2 linked regions of the Salinarimonas sp. genome follow. The protein of the gene in region 1 binds, or shares a complex with, the protein of each later gene. Links are inferred from orthologs where the notes say so. Each region holds a gene or a part of one and is shown in the gene's direction. Other genes may lie near its edges.

Region 1 (3,360 bases):
CTGATCGCGGAGGACTTGCCGGAGGCGCTGCCGGGGGTGCTCGCGGGCTTCCTGTCGGCCTGAACTCCACCGCCCACCCCCGGCACGCCGCTTGCGCCTCACCCTGCGGAACGCGCGCGATGCCGCCCGGACGGGCCCGATTCGTGCCGTTTCGGGACAATCCGGCCGGAGGATCGTCGCATGCTGCGTCTCCTGTTCGTCGCCGGCCTCGCGATCGGCGGGGCGGCCTTCGTCGAGGACTTGAATCTCTCCCTCGCCGCCAGCACGCTCGTCGTGGGCGGCGCCTTCGTCGCGGTGGTGATCTACGCCCTCCTGCGCGACGCGTGAGGGTGGCTCGATTTTTTTGGTGCGTCCGCGTTCGGGCGTGATATAGAGCCGCGACCCGGTGAGGGGCGGTCCGCCGCCCCGAGGCGCGGGCGTGGCGGAATTGGTAGACGCGCCGGATTTAGGTTCCGGTGGCGAAAGTCGTGGGGGTTCGAGTCCCTCCGCCCGCACCAAGGCCGTCGGAAACGGGGTTTCCGGAGCTTTCCGGTACGATGGGGCGGCGCGGCCTGCGGCCGTGCCCCGATCGTCGGGAGCGCTGGAGGCCTCACGCGCATTTCTGAGGACGAGAACGGATAGACGCGATGCAGGTGACGGAGACGCTGTCGGACGGGTTGAAGCGGGAATTCCAGGTGGTCCTGCCGGCCTCCGAGCTCGAGAAGCGGCTCGGCGACGAGCTCGCGACCCTGAAGGACCGCGTGCGGATCAACGGCTTCCGGCCCGGCAAGGTGCCGGTCGCGCATCTGCGCCGCCTCTATGGCCGCTCGGTCATGGCCGAGGTCGTGCAGAACGCCGTCGCCGAGGCGGAGCGCAAGATCGTCGACGAGAACGCGCTCAAGCTCGCCAACCAGCCCCGCTACGAGTTCCCCGAGGACAAGGACGAGATGGAGAAGGCGCTCGACGCCAAGACCGATCTCGCCTTCAAGGTGGCGCTCGAGGTCCTGCCGGCCTTCGAGCTGGCGGATCTCTCGGACGTCGCGGTGACGAAGCCCGTCGCCGAGGTCTCCGACGCCGAGGTCCAGGAAGGCCTCGACCGCATGGCCGCGCAGACGAAGCCCTTCGAGCCCAAGGGCGAGGACGCGGCGGCGGACGAGGGCGACCGCGTGGTCGTCGACTTCGTCGGCTCCATCGACGGCGAGGAGTTCGAGGGCGGCAAGGGCGAGGGCGTCACGGTCGAGATCGGCTCGGGCACCTTCATCCCCGGCTTCGAGGAGCAGCTGAAGGGCGCCAAGGCCGGCGAGGACCGCACGGTCGTCGTCACCTTCCCCGAGGCCTATCCGGCGCAGCATCTCGCCGGCAAGGAGGCGTCGTTCGCGGTCACCGTGAAGGAGATCCAGGCGCCGGGCGAGGTGACCCTCGACGACGAGTTTGCCAAGACCTACGGCATGGAGAGCCTCGACGCCCTCAAGGACGCCCTGCGCGGCGCCGTCCAGAAGGACTTCGACGCCCAGTCGCGCCGGAAGGTCAAGAAGGAGCTGCTCGACCGGCTCGACGAGAAGTACGCCTTCGAGCTGCCGCCGACGCTCGTCGACCAGGAGTTCCAGAGCGTCTGGCAGCAGGTCATGGCCGACATGCAGCGCTCCGGGAAGTCCTTCGCCGACGAAGGCACCACGGAGGAGGAGGCCAAGGTCGAGTACCGCAAGATCGCCGAGCGGCGCGTGCGGCTGGGCCTCGTGCTGGCCCAGATCGGCGAGAAGAACGAGATCAAGGTCTCGGACGACGAGGTCACCCAGGGCCTGATCGAGCGCGCCCGGCAGTATCCCGGCCAGGAGCGCCAGGTGTGGGAGTTCTACCAGAAGAACCCCCAGGCCCTGGCCGAGATCCGTGCGCCCCTGTTCGAGGAGAAGGTCGTCGACCATATCCTCTCGGAGGTGAAGGTGGACGAGAAGACGGTCTCCCGCGAGGAGCTGTTCGCCGACGAGGAGGAGGAGAGCGCCTCCCCGACGGCGAGCGCCGAGACGGCGGAGCCGGCGAAGTCCGACGAGGCTTGATCGGGCGGGTTCTTCAACCCACCTCACGAAGACAAAGAGCGGCCGCGCCCTCCGGCGCGGCCCGTCCGTCACCGGGAGCCGTGAGACGATGAGAGATCCCTTCGAGGTCTACAACAACACGCTCGTGCCGATGGTCGTCGAGCAATCGGCCCGCGGCGAGCGCGCCTTCGACATCTATTCGCGCCTCCTGCGCGAGAACATCATCTTCATGACCGGCCCTGTGGAGGACTATTCCGCGTCGCTCATCGTGGCGCAGCTCCTCTATCTCGAGGCCGAGAACCCGAAGAAGGAGATCTCCTTCTACATCAACTCGCCCGGCGGCGTGGTGACCTCGGGCCTGTCGATCTACGACACCATGCAGTTCATCCGCAATCCGGTCTCGACGCTGTGCGTCGGCCAGGCGGCGTCGATGGGCTCGCTGCTGCTCTGCGCCGGCACGCCCGGCCAGCGATTCGCCCTGCCGAACGCGCGGATCATGGTCCACCAGCCCTCCGGCGGCTTCCAGGGCCAGGCGACGGACATCCTCATCCACGCCCGCGAGATCGAGGCGCTGAAGCGTCGCCTCAACGAGATCTACGTCAAGCACACGGGCAAGGACCTCGCCGCGATCGAGAACGCGCTGGAGCGCGACTACTTCATGACCGCCGACGCGGCCAAGGAGTTCGGCCTCATCGACGAGGTGCTGACGCAGCGTCCGGAAGCGGCGCCGGTCTGAGCCCGTCGCCATGCCATCTGCACGGGCGTGTGCGGCTTATGTCGCACGCGCCCGTTCGCCTATTGATCGGCGCGCCCGCGCGTGTTTGCATGAAGCCGGAACCGCCGATCGGGCGCGTCGCTTGACCCTGGCGGGGGGGCCGGGCGCGCGGCGCGGGCCGTGCGGACGGATGCGTTCGAGAACGGGGCTACATTTTGTTAGCCCGCCGCCTATATGACTGAGAACGGCCCGGGCCTCGCAATCCGGGCTCGCATTGGAGATGGGACATGAGCAAGACCGGCGGCACCGATTCGAAGAGCACGCTGTACTGCTCCTTCTGCGGCAAGAGCCAGCACGAGGTGCGCAAGCTGATCGCCGGGCCCACGGTGTTCATCTGCGACGAGTGCGTCGAGCTGTGCATGGACATCATCCGCGAGGAATCCAAGACCTCGCTGGTCAAGTCCCGCGACGGCGTGCCGACGCCGAAGGAGATTCGCGCCGTCCTCGACGACTACGTGATCGGCCAGGGCCACGCGAAGAAGGTCCTGTCGGTGGCGGTGCACAACCACTACAAGCGCCTGGCGCACGCCTCGAAACATTCCGACGTCGAGCTGAACAAGTCGAACATCCTGC
Region 2 (15,681 bases), 3.8 Mb from region 1 along the record:
TCGATCACGTCGCGCTGCGCGTGGCTGCCGCCGAAGCTGTTGGCGATGATGCGCCCGCGGTGCAGCGTCTCGACGGCGTCGACATAGTCGCCGCGGGCGAAGGCGCGGAAGCCCTCGATCAACGGCAGCCCGGTCGTGCGCGTCCAGCCAGCCACCTCGGATGCCCCGACGGCGCTCTCGCGGCACCGCCCCAGCAGGCGCTCGACGTCCGCCTCTCGTCCCGCGCCGAGATAGGCCATGGCGGCGTGCCAGTCGTTGAAGGGGTAGAGCGCGCCGTCGGCATGCGCGTCCCAGGCCGACGCGACCTCGTCGAAACGATCGCCGACGTCGTGGCCGGCGCTGTGGAGCCGCCACAGCAGCGCGGAGGCGTCGACGAGATCCACGGCGACCGAGCTGGCGTCCTTGCGGATCTCGTCGTCGAACAGCGCCAGCGCGGCCTGCGGCGCGTCCACCTCGATGTGGAACAGGGCCTCGTGCCACCAATTGTGGACCTTGAAGAAATTGCCGTCGCCGGACCAATGGGGCTCGCGCGTCCGCATCCAGCCGATCCCGTCGGCCGCGCGGCCCTGCATTTCCATCACGTGCGCGACGGCGTGATGCGCCCAGCAATCGAGCGGCTGGCGATCGACCGCCTCGCGGCCGGTGGCCTCGGACCGCGCGTAGTCGCCGGTCTCCTCGAGCCCGAAGGCGTACATGCCGAGCACGATCGGGTAGCCCGGCACGGACGGCGTCCAGGCGGGCAGCGCCCGGGCGATCCGGTTGCGCAGGTTGCGGGCGTCGGCGCGGAAGAAGTCGATCAGGTGCCCGGCCTGGAGAGCGAGCAAGTCGCGGGGATGCCGCATCAGGTGATGGTCGAGCGCGAGCCCCGCGGCGGTCCACTCGCCCGACAGGAGCGCGTCCAGCGCCGCGGCGTGCCCCGCCTCGCGCTCGGCGAGCGGCAGGCGCCGCGCCCCGTCGACGATCCCACGCGCCGCGAGCGCCGCCTCGGGCTCGGTGGCGAGGGCGAAGGCCCAGGCCTTCATCAGGTGCGCCATGGCGAAGTCCGGGGCGAGCGCGACGGCCTCGTCGAGCAGCGCCACGGGGTCGCCGCGGTAGATGTTGAACGCCTCCACGGCGGCGTCGAAGCGGTTCGCCGCCTCGGCGGTCGCGCCGGAGAGCGGGTTTCCTTGGCGGTCGTTGATCATCTGTGCCTCTCGGGGTCTCGTGTTTCGGGTCGGGCAACAGCTAACCCCGTCGGCCGAGCGACGACAGCCGACCCGTGGTGCGGATCCGGAAAGAAAGTGGGTCGAAGGAAATCAAGGGTTTGCGGCGGTTTCTTCGGCCATCGTCGCCTGGGCGGTGAAATCCCGCGCCGCAAACCGGACTCGTGGTACGGTAAGCGCCGGAGGAGACGCACATGGCGGAGCGCACGGCGTCGAGGCCCGCCCGGACGCGCGAGCAGATCCTCGCGGCGGCCGAGGCGGCGGTGCTGGCGAAGGGGTTCAGCGGAACCTCCATCGACGAGCTGATCGCGGCCGTCGGGATCTCGAAGAGCGGCTTCTTCTACCATTTCCGCGACAAGAGCGAGCTCGCGCGCGCCCTGCTCGAGCGCTACATCGCCGAGGACGACCGGATCTTCGACGCCCTGGAGGCGCAGGCCGACGGCTTGAGCGAGGACCCGCTGCACAGCTTCCTGATCGGCCTCAAGCTTCTCGCCGAGACCTTCGCGGACCTGCCGGAAGGGCATCCCGGCTGCATGGTGGCGTCCATCTGCTACCACGAGCAGCTCTTCGCGCGCGGGGTGCGGGAGATGAACGCGCGAGCCATGCTCGGCTGGCGCAAGCGCTTTCGCGCGCGCCTCGACCGGATCGTCGAGGCGTATCCGCCCCGCGTCCCCGTCGATCTCGACGACGTCGCGGACATGCTCTCGGCCGTCGTCGACGGGGGGATCATCCTCTCCAAGGCGACGAAGGAACCGCGGAGCCTGTCGCGGCAGGTTCTCCTGTATCGCGACTTCATCCGCCTCCTCTTCGGGCAGCCGTGACGCGTGCGGCGCGGCGCCGCCCGGTGTTCTCCGCGCCCCGGGGTCTCCCGCGTCGCGGCCGACGAGGAGCCGAGCGGCCCCGGAAACGCGCGATAGCTCGCTGGCCGTGGAAAGCCGTGGCGCCCCTGGCCGGGCCTGAGCCTCGCCATCGCGGTCAAGGCTCTCGTTCTCGGGGCCGGCGTCCGGCAGGATGGCCAGACGAAGCACGGCGCCTTGCCGGATCCCCGACGTCACGGCAGAACGCGCTGTGAGGGCACGAACTCCCATCGCGTCGCCGCCGCCGTTCCGCGCCCCGCCGCCGTTCCGCGCCCCGCCGACGTGGGGCGCTCGAACGACGCCTCAATGGCGCTGCGCGCGCCATGCGCCCGGGGACGAGCCGGTGGCGCGCCGGAACGCCCGGCTGAAGCTCGCGTCGGATTCGTATCCGACCGCCTCGGCGATGTCGAAGAGGGATCGTTCCGTGTCCGCGAGAAGGCCGGCGGCGATCTGCATGCGCCAGCTCGCGAGATAGCTCATCGGCGGCACCCCGAGCGTCTCCTTGAAGGTGCCGGCGAGCACCGTGCGCGACACGCCGGCGGCTCTCGCCAGCGAGGAGAGCGTCCAGGCGCGGGCGGGGTCATCGTGGAGGAGCGCGATCGCGCGCCCCACGTGCGGGATGCGCAGCGCCGCCAGCCAGCCGCGCGCCTCGGCGGGGAGGCGCTCGGCATGGATGCGCACGGCCTCGATGAAGATCAGCTCGCTCAGCCGCGAGAGCACGTTGTGGCCGCCGTCCCGATGCGCTCGTCCCTCCGTGACCGCCGCCCGGATCAGGCTGGCGAGCCAGCCGTCCCGCTCCGAATAGCCGTCGGTGATCACGAGCATGCCGGGCAGCGATGCGAGCAGCGGGTTGAACGGCAGCACGTCGCAGCCGAGAAAGCCGCAGATCAACCGGACCGTTCCCGGCCCGTCGCCGTTGCGCGACAGCATCAACGGCTCGAGGCGCTCGGGAAGCGGCGCTTTGAAGACCGCCGGGTCGAAGGGCGCCCTGAGGCCCGGCTCGCTCGAGAGCACGTGCGGCTCGCCCCGCGGAAAGACGACGACGCTGCCGGCGGTGAGCCGGATCGGCTCGGCATCGCCATCCAGCAGCCTCACCCAGCATGCCCCGTTCGCGACCACGTGATAATTGATCACGTGCTGCGCCTCGGGCATGATCAGCGCCTTGAACGCGCACGACGGCGGCGCTTCGGCGACCCAGGGGGCGCAGCCCTCGACGTCGAAGAAGAGCGCGCCCGACAGGTGCACCTCCTTCAGCACGTCCGAGAGAATGTCCGCGGCCATGGGGCCCGTCCTTCCGGCTGGCCGCTGCAGGATACTCCCGATCCGCTTCGGGCGCGACTCGCAGACTCCCGCGACGCGAAACCTCGGGCTCGCCCGGACGCGATCGGGACGATCGGTCATGACTGCGGAACGCGCGGCCCTGGGGCCGCGTCCGCTGCGGGCGTACCACTCGCCTGCCGCCGACGCGAACGGCGCAGAGCCCATTCACACATCGCCCCCACGGGAGACAGCCATGCGGACCGACTGGAGAGGCTTGCCGGTCACGGCGAGCGCCGACGCCACCGTCGATGCGATCGACACCTTCGTCGAGGGTTTCCTCGGCTACGAGAACCGGGCCGCGGGCATCCTCGCCGCGGCCGACGCCGACGCCGAGAGCACGCTCGCCAACGCCTACGCGGCGATGTTCTGCATGTTCCTCGAGAGCCGCGAAGCGCCGAAGACGGCGTCGGGCTATCTCGCCCGCGCCGAGGCGGCCGCGCCCACCGCGACGGCGCGCGAGCGCCTGGTGCTCGAGGCGGTCCGGGCCTGGGCCGATGGCGACGTGCCGCGCGCCATCGCGGCGGGCGAGGCGCTCGCCACCAGCCATCCGCTCGAGCTCGCGACGGCCAAGGCGACGCAATACCACTACTTCAACCTCGGCGATGCCGCGGGCATGCTGCGCATCGCCGAGAAGATCGGCGCCGTGAACGCCGATCTCCCCTATGCGCACGGCATGGCCGCCTTCGCCTACGAGCAGGCGCATCTGCTCGAGGACGCCGAGGCCTCCGCGCGGCGCGCGATCGGTCTCAAGCGCAAGGAGCCCTGGGCGCATCACGCGCTCTCCCACGTCTTCCTGGCGCAGGGCCGCACCGCCGAGGCGCGGGGCTTCCTGGAGGACGTCAAGGAGACCTGGACGGACCTCAATTCCTTCATGTTCAGCCACAATTGGTGGCATATGGCGCTGGTGATGATCGACCAGGGCGACGTCGACGCGATCCTGGGCTTCTACGACCGTAACATCTGGGGGCTGTGGAAGGAGTACTCGCAGGACCAGATCGGCGCGGTCTCGCTGCTGGCGCGCCTCGAGCTGGTCGGCGTCGACGTCGGCGATCGCTGGGCGGACCTCGGCGAGCACCTCAAGGCGCGCGTCGACGATCACGTCCAGCCCTTCGTGAGCGCGCACTACGTCTACGGCCTCGCCCGCGCCGGCTTGCCGGAGGCGGACGCGACGATGGCCGCGATCCGCGCCCACGCCGCCGCGGCGCCGGCCTACGTGCGCGCCGCCTGGACCGAGGTCGCCGTGCCGCTGTGCGAGGCGTTGCTCGCCCATGCCCGCGGCGATTACGAACGCACCGTGCGCAGGCTGGAGCCCGTCCTGCCGCGGCTTTCCGAGATCGGCGGGAGCCATGCCCAGCGCGATCTCTTCGACCAGATCCGGCTCGACGCGCTGATCCGGACCGGCCGGCTCGGGGCCGCGCAGCGCATCCTCGAGCAGCGGCGCGAGGCGAGCCCCGAGGCGAAGCCCGCCTACGGCAAGCTCGCTCTCGTCTACGACCGGCTCGACCTGCCGCAGGAAGCCGGCCGCGTCATGGTCCGCGCCCGCGCCGCTGCGCTCGCGCACTGAGGGCGCCGTCAGACCGCCGCTCGACCATCGTCCGAAACGCGACGAGCGCCTCGCCGCCTTGCGGCGGGCGCTCGCCTGCGCCCGAACAGGAGACCTGCCATGTCCACCGCCTTCACGCGGCGGCTGCGCCGCCCCCTCACGACCCGGCAGCCCAGTAGGGCGACGAGTGCGAGGACGTCGACCGCCTGCGGTCCGAGCGTCCAGGGGGCGATGCTCGCCGCTCCTCGGGTGCCGGGTTCATGGGGCGCTGCCACGCCGACGCCTTCCGCTCCGTGTCGGGCGTGTTCGATCTGCCGCTCGAGCCGCGCGCTGCGATGCCGGCCGCTCCGAGGCCACGCAGGCGGGCGGGCGGAGCCGGTGGAGCCGGCGGGCGCCCGAGGGCAGCGGGACGAACGGCTCGGAGAAAACGCGCGATGACGCGACGGCCTTCGAAAGCCGTGGTGCCCCTGGCCGGGATCGAACCAGCACTCCTTGCGGAACTCGATTTTGAGTCGAGCGCGTCTACCAATTCCGCCACAGGGGCGACGCTGGTCCTCAGGTAGCATCACGACGGCGTCAGATCAATGCGCGCCGCGTTGCGTGGGCCGGCGCGCCGGACTATGTCGGCGGTGCGCGCCACACCTTCCGAGGACGACACTGCATGACCGCCTCCGCGAGCCCGATCGGGCCGCTTCTCGACCGCCGCCTCGTCGCGCTTCTCGTCACGCTCGTCGCGGCCGCGACGATCGGGACGGCGCTGGTCTTCCAGTACGGCCTCGGCTACCTGCCCTGCGCGCTCTGCCTGCTGCAGCGCTGGCCCTATTACGTCGGCCTGCCGCTCGGGCTCGCGGCGATCGCCCTCGCGCCGCAGCCGCTCCTGGGGCGGCTCGCGCTCGCCGCGCTGGGGGCGACCTTCCTCGTCTCCGCCGGGCTGGGGGTCTATCACGCCGGCGTCGAATGGAGCTGGTGGCTCGGCCCGTCCGATTGCGGCGGGGCGGCGGCGCCGGCGGCGGGGTCGATGGACCAGTTCCTCGCCCAGCTCGAGACGACCCGCGTCGTCTCCTGCACCGAGGCCGCCTGGCGCTTCCTCGGCCTGTCGATGGCCGGCTGGAACGCGGTCGTCTCGCTGGGGCTCGCGGGCCTCGCCTTCGCCGCGGCGGCGCGCGGGCCGGGCCGGCGGCGCGCGTAGCGCCGCCGGCCGCGGGGGTCTCACATCTGCTCGGTCTGCGCCCCGCTGTCCGGCCGGGCCTTGCCGAGCGAGGGCTCCTGGCCCATGGCCTTGGCCGGCGCCATGGTGAACTCCCCGCGGCCGTCCAGCGAGGGCCCGGAGGTCCAGCGGCCCTGCGGCGCCTCCTTGTCGAGGGAGGTGTTGAGGAAGACGTAGGAATGCTCCGTCGCCTCGTGCGCGGTCGGCGTCGAGTTCGGGATCGGCAGCGTGCCGGCGAAGCCGCCGTTCTCCTCGATCACCGCGAGCCATTGCTGCTGATGCATGGTGTCGCGCGCGATCAGGAAGGAGAGCATGTCCTTCATGCCGGGATCGTCGGTCGCCTCGTAGAGCCGCGAGGCGAGGACCCGCCCGCCCGCTTCCGCGGTCGCGTTGGCGAGCATGTCGGCGGCGAGGTTGCCGGTGGCGTAGACGTGGCTCATGTCGAAGGGCACGCCGTTGGCGTTCACCGGCATCGCCGAGAGGCCGGACGAGAGCAGGTGGCGCGGGTTCATGCCGCCCATCACCGCGGCCACCACCGGATCCTGCGCCGCCTCGTCCTTCATGTGGGCGGGCGCCTTCTCGAGGTTGAGCGCGACCGCATGGCCGAGGAACTCGATATGCGAGAGCTCCTCCGTCGCCGTGGCGATCAGCAGGTCGCGATATTTCGGGTTCCCCCGCGCCCCCATGGCCTGGAAGAAGTACTGCATGGCTACGCGGATCTCGCCCTCGACGCCGCCGATCGCCTGCTGCAGCATCTTGGCGAAGATCGGGTTCGGCTTCTCGCAGCGGACCTCGTATTGAAGCTTGCTCTGATGAAAGAACATCCTCGCGCTCCTCGCTCGTCGTCGGACGGGCGAGCGAAAGCGCGAGACGGGTCCGGGTTCCTCCTCTCTCCGCACGGCGCGGGCGGCCGCGCGGCGGTGAAGCCTCACGGCTCCAGCTCGGTGTCCCAGTAGAGATAGTCCATCCAGCTGTCGTGGAGGTAGTTCGGCGGGAAATGCCGGCCGTTCTGGTGGAGGTCGTTGAGGGAGGGCGCGTAAGGCTCCTGGCGCGGGAGCATCTCGGCGTCCCTGGGGAGGCGGTCGCCCTTGCGCAGATTGCAGGGCGAGCAGGCGGCGACGACGTTCTCCCAGGTGGTCTGGCCGCCCTTGGAGCGGGGGATGACGTGGTCGAAGGTGAGATCCTCGCGGGCGCCGCAATATTGGCAGGTGAAGCGATCTCTCAGGAAGACGTTGAAGCGCGTGAAGGCCGGGATGCGCGTGGGCTTGACGTAGGTCTTGAGCGAGACGACGGACGGCAGCCGCATCTCGAAGGTGGGACTTCGGACCGTCTTCTCGTAATGCGAGACGATGTTCACGCGATCGAGGAAGACGGCCTTGATGGCGTCCTGCCAGCACCAGACCGACAGCGGGTAATAGCTCAAGGGCCGGTAATCGGCGTTGAGCACGAGGGCCGGACACGCGTCCGGCCGGACAGTCGGTTGAACGTGTACGCTCACGTCACCTCCTCCGGCGGGGAGGGGATCGCTCCACGCTCCCACGCCGGAAAATCTACTCCCATCGTGACAGGCTTGTGAAGGCGCGTTCGCGCCGCAGCGGACGCGACGGGGCGAGATTCGTGTTCCCGGCCGCGATTCGCGCGGCGCCACAAGGCTTTCAGGCGAGGCGGTCGACGACGAGGCCCTGGCCGGGCGGGGGCGGGGCGGGGGCCGGCGCGGGCTCGGGGGCGGCCGCGGCGGGGCGCTGGTTGGTCTCGGTCACCATGGCGAGGCTCGCCTCGACCAGCCGATTCGCCGCCGAGGCCTCGGCGGCGCGACGCAGCGCCTGCGCGTTGAAGTCGGTCCGGCCCGCGGACCAGGCGGCCGAGAGGCCGGCCGTCGCATCGAGGCTCATCTGTCGTCTCCCTCTTCGCGCCCTGTCCCGTCGTCCGCTATCCTGATAGCGCAGGCCCGTGAATCGTTCGTTGCCGCGGTCTCGCGGATGCGCGCGGTCGCGTTCGGCGTCGCGCGCCGGCCCCGCGGCGGCCCCGCGGCGGCGAAAGGCGCGCAAACGCCTCGTTTTTCGGTTGACTCGGCCGGGAGCGCCCCTTATGTACCGCGAACTTCCGGCGGGCCGTAGGTCCGGCAGGTGTCGACGCGCCCAGCGACGACCGATGCGCCCTAAACGCCGCCGAAACTCATAACCGTCTGACAGACGTCAGCTTTGGGGCACGACCGGGGTCCTCGACGATCTCGGTCCTCTGCGTGGCGACGCGCCTCAGGTCTCACCCGGACCCGACGGCGCGGTTTCGCTTTGCGTCGACGGTCGCGGGGGAGCCGATTCGCGTCATGGGGCGCGTGGCTCCGGGCCGCGATCCGGGCGCGAGGCGGCCATCGGCCCCGCGACGGTGAATGCGTGGAGGCCTCGGCTCGCGAGGGGAGATCGTCTCCCCGGGCGGATCGGGACCGGTTCGAGGAACGAGTGGCCGCATCGCGGCCAGGACAAGAGGGCAGAGGATGCCGACCATCTCCCAGCTGATCCGCAAGCCGCGGACGGCACAGAAGGCGCGCAACAAGGTCCCGGCGCTGGAAGCGTGCCCGCAGAAGCGCGGCGTGTGCACCCGCGTCTACACGACGACGCCGAAGAAGCCGAACTCCGCGCTGCGCAAGGTCGCGAAGGTGCGCCTGACGAACGGCTTCGAGGTCATCGGCTACATCCCCGGCGAGGGCCATAACCTGCAGGAGCACTCGGTCGTCATGATCCGCGGCGGCCGCGTCAAGGACCTGCCGGGCGTGCGCTACCACATCCTGCGCGGCGTCCTCGACACGCAGGGCGTCAAGAACCGCAAGCAGCGCCGCTCGAAGTACGGCGCCAAGCGCCCGAAGTAAGCCGGTCGCCTCGAAGTTTCAGGACGGAGCTGTTCCATGTCCCGCCGCCATCGCGCAGAGAAGCGTGAAATCAATCCGGATCCGAAGTACGGCGATCTCGTGCTGTCGAAGTTCATGAACTCGATCATGTACGACGGCAAGAAGTCGAACGCCGAGAGCATCGTCTACGGCGCCTTCGACCTCGTCGAGAGCCGCGCCAAGACCGACCCGCTCGAGATCTTCAAGGCCGCCCTCGAGAACGTCGCCCCGGCGATCGAGGTCCGGTCCCGCCGTGTCGGCGGCGCCACCTACCAGGTTCCGGTCGAGGTTCGCCCGGAGCGTCGCCAGGCTCTGGCGATCCGCTGGCTGATCACGGCCGCCCGCGCGCGCAACGACAAGACCATGGTCGAGCGTCTCTCGGCCGAGCTGATGGACGCCGCCGCCAACCGCGGCAGCGCCGTGAAGAAGCGCGAAGACACGCACCGGATGGCCGAGGCCAACCGCGCCTTCTCGCATTACCGTTGGTAAGCGCGGCCTGAGAGATCGAGACGGAGACACGCGATGCCTCGCGAGCACGAAATCAAGGACTACCGCAACTTCGGGATCATGGCCCACATCGACGCGGGCAAGACCACGACGACGGAGCGGATCCTCTTCTACACGGGCCGCTCGCACAAGATCGGCGAGGTCCACGACGGCGCCGCGACGATGGACTGGATGACCCAGGAGCAGGAGCGCGGCATCACGATCACGTCGGCCGCGACGACCTGCTTCTGGCGCGGCCATCGCCTGAACATCATCGACACGCCCGGCCACGTCGATTTCACCATCGAGGTGGAGCGTTCGCTGCGCGTGCTCGACGGCGCCGTGTGCGTGCTCGACGGCAACCAGGGCGTCGAGCCCCAGACCGAGACCGTCTGGCGCCAGGCCGACAAGTACGACGTGCCGCGCGTGGTCTTCGTCAACAAGATGGACAAGATCGGCGCCGACTTCTTCAAGTGCGTCGACGACATCATCAAGCGCGTGGCCGGCAAGCCGGTCTGCCTGCAGCTGCCGATCGGCTCCGAGTCGAACTTCAAGGGCGTGATCGACCTCGTCCGCATGAAGGCGATCGTGTGGCTCGAGGAGTCGCTCGGCGCGAAGTTCGTCGACGAGGAGATCCCGGCCGAGCTGCAGGACCAGGCCGCGGAGTACCGCACCAAGCTGGTCGAGGCCTGCGTCGAGCTCGACGACGACGCCATGGCGGCGTATCTCGAGGGCCAGGAGCCCTCCGAGGAGGAGCTCGTGCGCCTGGTCCGCAAGGCGGTGCAGGATCGCGCCTTCCATCCGGTGCTGTGCGGCTCGGCCTTCAAGAACAAGGGCGTGCAGCCGCTGCTCGACGCGGTGGTCGACTACCTGCCCTCGCCGATCGATCGCGGCGGCGTCAACGGCCTCGCGCCGGAGACCGAGGAGCCGATGAGCCGTCCGGCGGACGACACCGCGCCGTTCTCGCTCCTCGCCTTCAAGATCATGGACGACCCCTTCGTCGGCACGATCACCTTCTGCCGTATCTATTCCGGCACGATCCTCGCCGGCTCGACGGTGCTCAACTCCACCTCGGGCAAGAAGGAGCGCATCGGCCGCATGCTGCTGATGCACGCCAACAACCGCGAGGACATCAAGGAAGCCGGCGCCGGCGACATCGTCGCCATCGCGGGCCTCAAGGAGACGCGCACCGGCGACACGCTGTGCGATCCCACGAAGCCGATCATCCTCGAGAAGATGGAGTTCCCGGACCCCGTCATCGAGATCGCGATCGAGCCGAAGTCCAAGGCCGACCAGGAGAAGCTCGGCATCGCGCTCTCCAAGCTCGCGGCCGAGGACCCCTCCTTCCGCGTCTCGACCGACACCGAGTCCGGCCAGACCATCCTCAAGGGCATGGGCGAGCTGCATCTCGACATCAAGGTCGACATCCTGCGCCGCACCTACAAGGTCGACGCGAATGTCGGCGCCCCGCAGGTGGCCTATCGCGAGACGATCACCCGCAAGGCCGAGATCGACTACACCCACAAGAAGCAGACCGGCGGCACGGGCCAGTTCGCCCGCGTCAAGCTCGTCGTCGAGCCGAACGAGGCGGGCGCCGGCTACCAGTTCGAGTCGAAGATCGTCGGCGGCTCGGTGCCGAAGGAATACATCCCCGGCGTCGAGAAGGGCATCAACTCGGTGATGGGTGCGGGCGTCGTCGCCGGCTTCCCGATCGTCGACTTCAAGGTGCAGCTGATCGACGGCGCCTTCCACGAGGTGGATTCCTCGGTGCTGGCGTTCGAGATCGCGACCCGCGCGGCGATGCGCGAGGCCCTGCAGAAGGGCGCCTCGGTCCTGCTCGAGCCGGTGATGAAGGTCGAGGTCGTGACGCCGGAGGAATATACCGGCTCCGTCATCGGCGACCTGAACTCCCGTCGCGGCCAGATCCAGGGCCAGGACATGCGCGGCAACGCGGTGGTGATCAACGCCTTCGTGCCGCTCGCGAACATGTTCGGCTACGTCAACACCTTGCGCTCCATGAGCCAGGGCCGCGCGAACTACACCATGCTCTTCGATCACTACGAGCAGGTTCCGTCGAACGTGGCCGCCGAGGTTCAGGCGAAATTCGCCTGATCCTCTTCCCGCAGACAACTTGAAGAACGACTGGGTGCCACCATGGCTAAGGCAAAATTCGAGCGTACGAAGCCGCACTGCAACATCGGGACGATCGGCCACGTCGATCACGGCAAGACGTCCCTGACGGCTGCGATCACGAAGGTGCTGGCTGAGACCGGCGGGGCGACGTTCACGGCCTACGACGCGATCGACAAGGCTCCCGAGGAGAAGGCGCGCGGGATCACGATCTCGACGGCGCACGTCGAGTACGAGACGACGAACCGTCACTACGCGCACGTCGACTGCCCCGGGCACGCGGACTACGTGAAGAACATGATCACGGGCGCGGCGCAGATGGACGGCGCGATCCTGGTCGTGTCGGCGGCGGACGGCCCGATGCCGCAGACGCGCGAGCACATCCTGCTGGCGCGCCAGGTCGGCGTGCCGGCGCTGGTCGTGTTCATGAACAAGGTCGACATGGTCGACGATCCGGAGCTGCTCGAGCTCGTCGAGCTCGAGATCCGCGAGCTCCTGTCGAAGTACGACTTCCCCGGCGACGACATCCCGATCACCAAGGGCTCTGCCCTGATGGCGCTCGAGGACAAGTCCCCCGAGATCGGCAAGCAGGCGATCCTCGCGCTGATGGCGACGGTGGACGAGTACATCCCGACGCCGGAGCGCCCGATCGACCAGCCGTTCCTGATGCCGATCGAGGACGTGTTCTCGATTTCGGGCCGCGGCACGGTGGTGACGGGCCGCGTCGAGCGCGGGATCATCAAGGTGGGCGAGGAAGTCGAGATCGTCGGCATCCGCGACACCGTCAAGACGACCGTCACGGGCGTCGAGATGTTCCGCAAGCTGCTCGATCAGGGCCAGGCGGGCGACAACGTCGGCGTCCTGCTGCGCGGCACCAAGCGCGAGGACGTGGAGCGCGGCCAGGTCGTGTGCAAGCCGGGTTCGGTGAAGCCGCACAAGAAGTTCAAGGCCGAGGCCTACATCCTCACCAAGGAGGAGGGCGGGCGCCACACGCCGTTCTTCAACAACTACCGTCCGCAGTTCTACTTCCGCACGACGGACGTGACCGGGATGGTGAAGCTGCCCGAGGGCACCGAGATGGTGATGCCGGGCGACAACGTCGCCATGGAGGTCGAGCTGATCGCGCCGATCGCCATGGAGGAGAAGCTGCGCTTCGCCATCCGCGAGGGCGGCCGCACCGTCGGCGCCGGCGTCGTCGCGGCGGTCCTGGACTGAGGCACGAGGCAGGTGGAAGCGCGGCCGCCACGGCGCGGCCGCGTTTTCCGTCCCGCGGCGGGATCGCCCGCCGAGGGCTAGCGAAGGATAACGGGGCAACCCATGAACGGTCAGAATATTCGCATCCGCCTCAAGGCGTTCGATCATCGTGTGCTTGACGCCTCGACGCGCGAGATCGTGTCGACCGCGAAGCGGACGGGGGCGCAGGTTCGTGGGCCCATCCCGCTGCCGACGCGCCTCGAGCGCTTCACGGTGCTGCGCTCGCCGCACATCGACAAGAAGTCCCGCGAGCAGTTCGAGATGCGCACGCACAAGCGTGTCCTCGACATCGTGGACCCCACTCCCCAGACGGTGGACGCGCTCATGAAGCTCGACCTCGCCGCGGGCGTGGACGTGGAGATCAAGCTCTGAGGCCGTCCGGCTTCGAGCGTCAGGCATTCACACGCCGAGAGGAAACGCACATGCGCTCAGGCGTCATCGCACAGAAGGTCGGCATGACCCGCGTCTTCACGGACGCCGGCGAGCATGTTCCGGTCACCGTCCTCAAGCTCGACCAGTGCCAGGTCGTCGCTCATCGGACGAAGGATAAGAACGGTTACGTGGCGCTGCAGGTCGGCGTCGGTCGGGCCAAGGTCAAGAACGTGTCGAAGGCCGAGCGCGGCCGCTTCGCGGTGGCTCGGGTCGAGCCCAAGCGCAAGCTCGCCGAGTTCCGCGTGTCCGAGGACGCGCTGATCCCGGTCGGCGCGGAGATCACCGCGGACCACTTCGTCCCGGGGCAGTTCGTCGACGTGACGGGCACCTCGAAGGGCAAGGGCTTCGCCGGCGGCATGAAGCGCTGGAACTTCGCGGGCCTGCGCGCCTCGCACGGCGTGTCGGTCTCGCACCGCTCGATCGGATCGACGGGCGGCCGCCAGGACCCGGGCAAGACCTTCAAGGGCAAGAAGATGCCCGGTCATCTCGGCGTCGAGCGCGTCACCACGCAGAACCTGCGTGTCGTGCAGACCGATCCCGAGCGCGGGCTGATCCTGGTCGAGGGCGCCGTCCCCGGCGGCGACGGCGGCTGGATCTTCGTGCGCGACGCGGTCAAGCGCGCGCTCCCGGCGGACGTGCCGATGCCGGGCAAGTATCGTGAGAACGGCGCGGCCGAGGCCCCCGAGGCTCCGGCCCAGAGCGAGGAGAACGCGTGATGAAATTCGAGATCACGACGTTGGACGGCGGCAGCGCCGGCGAGGTCGAGCTCGACGACGCGATCTTCGGTCTCGAGCCGCGCGCCGACATCCTGCAGCGCATGGTCCGCTGGCAGCTGGCCAAGCGCCAGGCCGGGACCCACAAGGTCAAGAACCGCGGCGAGATCGCCCGGACGACAAAGAAGGTCTACCGCCAGAAGGGCACCGGCAACGCTCGCCACGGCTCGGCGCGCGTGGGCCAGTTCCGCGGCGGCGGACGCGCCTTCGGCCCGGTCGTGCGCTCGCACGCCCACGACCTGCCGAAGAAGGTGCGCGCGCTGGCGCTCCGCCACGCGCTCTCCACCAAGGCGCGCTCCGAGGCCCTGATCGTCGTCGACGACATCAAGGCGACCGAGCCGAAGACGAAGGCGCTCAAGGAGCGCTTCGCCAAGCTCGCGCTGACGAATGCGCTGATCATCGGTGGCGCCGAGCTCGACGCGAACTTCAAGCTCGCCTCGCGGTCGATCCCGAACATCGACGTGCTGCCCATCCAGGGTATCAACGTCTACGACATCCTGCGCCGCGAGAAGCTCGTGCTGACCAAGGCGGCCGTCGACGCGCTGGAGGCGCGGTTCAAATGAGCATGGATCCACGCCATTACGACGTGATCATCGCTCCCGTGATCACGGAGAAGTCGACGAACCTGTCCGAGCAGAACAAGGTCGTCTTCAAGGTCGCGATCGACGCCACCAAGCCGCAGATCAAGACCGCGGTGGAGAAGCTGTTCGACGTCAAGGTCAAGGCAGTCAACACGCTCGTGACCAAGGGCAAGAACAAGGTCTTCCGTGGCATCCGCGGCCGTCGCTCGGACGTCAAGAAGGCGATCGTGACCCTCGAGGAGGGGCACTCCATCGACGTCACCACGGGCCTGTGAGGAAGGGAACGTCATCATGGCTTTGAAGAGCTTCAAGCCGATCACGCCCGGCCTTCGCCAGCTCGTGATCGTCGACCGGAAGGGCCTCTACAAGGGCAAGCCGGTCAAGGCGCTGACGCAGGGCCTGTCCCAGAAGGGCGGGCGCAACAACACCGGCCGGATCACCGTCCGGTTCCGCGGCGGCGGCCACAAGCGCACCTATCGGATCGTCGACTTCAAGCGCCGCGCGCGCCTGGGCGACGTCGCGAGCGTGCAGCGGATCGAGTACGACCCGAACCGCTCGGCCTACATCGCGCTGATCCGGTACGAGGACGGCCAGCAGGCCTACATCCTCGCGCCGCAGCGCCTGGCCGCCGGCGACACGGTCACCTCGGGCGCGAAGGCGGACATCAAGCCGGGCAACGCCCTGCCGCTGTCCGCCATCCCGGTCGGCACGATCGTGCACAACGTCGAGCTCAAGATCGGCAAGGGTGGCGCCATCGCCCGCTCCGCCGGGTCCTACGCCCAGATCGTCGGGCGCGACCAGGGCTACGTCGCGGTCCGCCTGACCTCGGGCGAGCAGCGTTTGGTGCACGGGCAGTGCTTCGCCACGGTGGGCGCGGTCTCGAACCCCGACCACATGAACATCTCGATGGGCAAGGCCGGTCGCAACCGCTGGCTCGGCCGCAAGCCGCACAATCGCGGCGTCGCGATGAACCCGATCGACCATCCGCACGGCGGCGGCGAGGGCCGCACCT

What was found.
Region 2: the proteins of tig (region 1) and rpsG are in contact, whole or in part, in a crystal structure (PDB 3GTY), measured with the Thermotoga maritima proteins. The link is inferred for Salinarimonas sp. from one-to-one orthologs. Residues at the interface, in WP_004081061.1 of Thermotoga maritima: Glu122, Val124, Val129, Leu130, Tyr133, Glu188, Gly259, Ile262, Tyr263, Glu266, Ser270, Glu273, Gln274, Glu277, Arg308, Gln311, Ile312, Ser315, Tyr316, Glu325, Arg329, Arg336, Leu363, Phe366, Trp367, Arg373, Leu377, Arg381, Leu384, Glu387; in WP_004081843.1 of Thermotoga maritima: Lys34, Lys52, Lys55, Glu59, Arg62, Gln63, Glu66, Asn67, Lys69, Val71, Arg95, Ala109, Lys110, Lys111, Gly112, Arg113, Pro114, Glu117, Glu121, Ile124, Ala125, Tyr127, Asn128, Asn129, Thr130, Gly131, Lys135, Asp139, Arg142, Met143.

The regions. Positions count from the first base shown.
Region 1 is NZ_CP157794.1:136,861-140,220, forward strand. Bases 1-2,829 are described here. They hold tig (trigger factor), read left to right. Parts: upstream 1-626; coding sequence 627-2,033; downstream 2,034-2,829. Other genes in these bases: ABL310_RS00585 (NAD(P)H-hydrate dehydratase), read left to right, coding at 1-63; ABL310_RS00590 (hypothetical protein), read left to right, coding at 181-327; ABL310_RS00605 (ATP-dependent Clp protease proteolytic subunit), read left to right, coding at 2,122-2,748. In the rest of the region: ATP-dependent Clp protease ATP-binding subunit ClpX, read left to right, coding at 3,015-3,360. UniProt on the Bacillus subtilis protein: Involved in protein export. Acts as a chaperone by maintaining the newly synthesized protein in an open conformation. Functions as a peptidyl-prolyl cis-trans isomerase.
Region 2 is NZ_CP157794.1:3,963,585-3,979,265, reverse strand. What follows is about bases 7,918-10,766. They hold rpsG (30S ribosomal protein S7), read left to right. Parts: upstream 7,918-9,031; coding sequence 9,032-9,502; downstream 9,503-10,766. Other genes in these bases: fusA (elongation factor G), read left to right, coding at 9,536-10,766; rpsL (30S ribosomal protein S12), read left to right, coding at 8,624-8,995; ABL310_RS18535 (hypothetical protein), read right to left, coding at 7,918-8,021. In the rest of the region: ABL310_RS18575 (tetratricopeptide repeat protein), read right to left, coding at 1-1,184; ABL310_RS18570 (TetR/AcrR family transcriptional regulator), read left to right, coding at 1,397-2,023; ABL310_RS18565 (AraC family transcriptional regulator), read right to left, coding at 2,363-3,340; ABL310_RS18560 (tetratricopeptide repeat protein), read left to right, coding at 3,573-4,943; ABL310_RS18550 (disulfide bond formation protein B), read left to right, coding at 5,584-6,111; ABL310_RS18545 (manganese catalase family protein), read right to left, coding at 6,132-6,953; ABL310_RS18540 (HNH endonuclease), read right to left, coding at 7,058-7,627; more of ABL310_RS18535, read right to left, coding at 7,785-7,917; more of fusA, read left to right, coding at 10,767-11,611; tuf (elongation factor Tu), read left to right, coding at 11,654-12,844; rpsJ (30S ribosomal protein S10), read left to right, coding at 12,947-13,255; rplC (50S ribosomal protein L3), read left to right, coding at 13,306-14,031; rplD (50S ribosomal protein L4), read left to right, coding at 14,031-14,651; ABL310_RS18495 (50S ribosomal protein L23), read left to right, coding at 14,648-14,944; rplB (50S ribosomal protein L2), read left to right, coding at 14,961-15,681.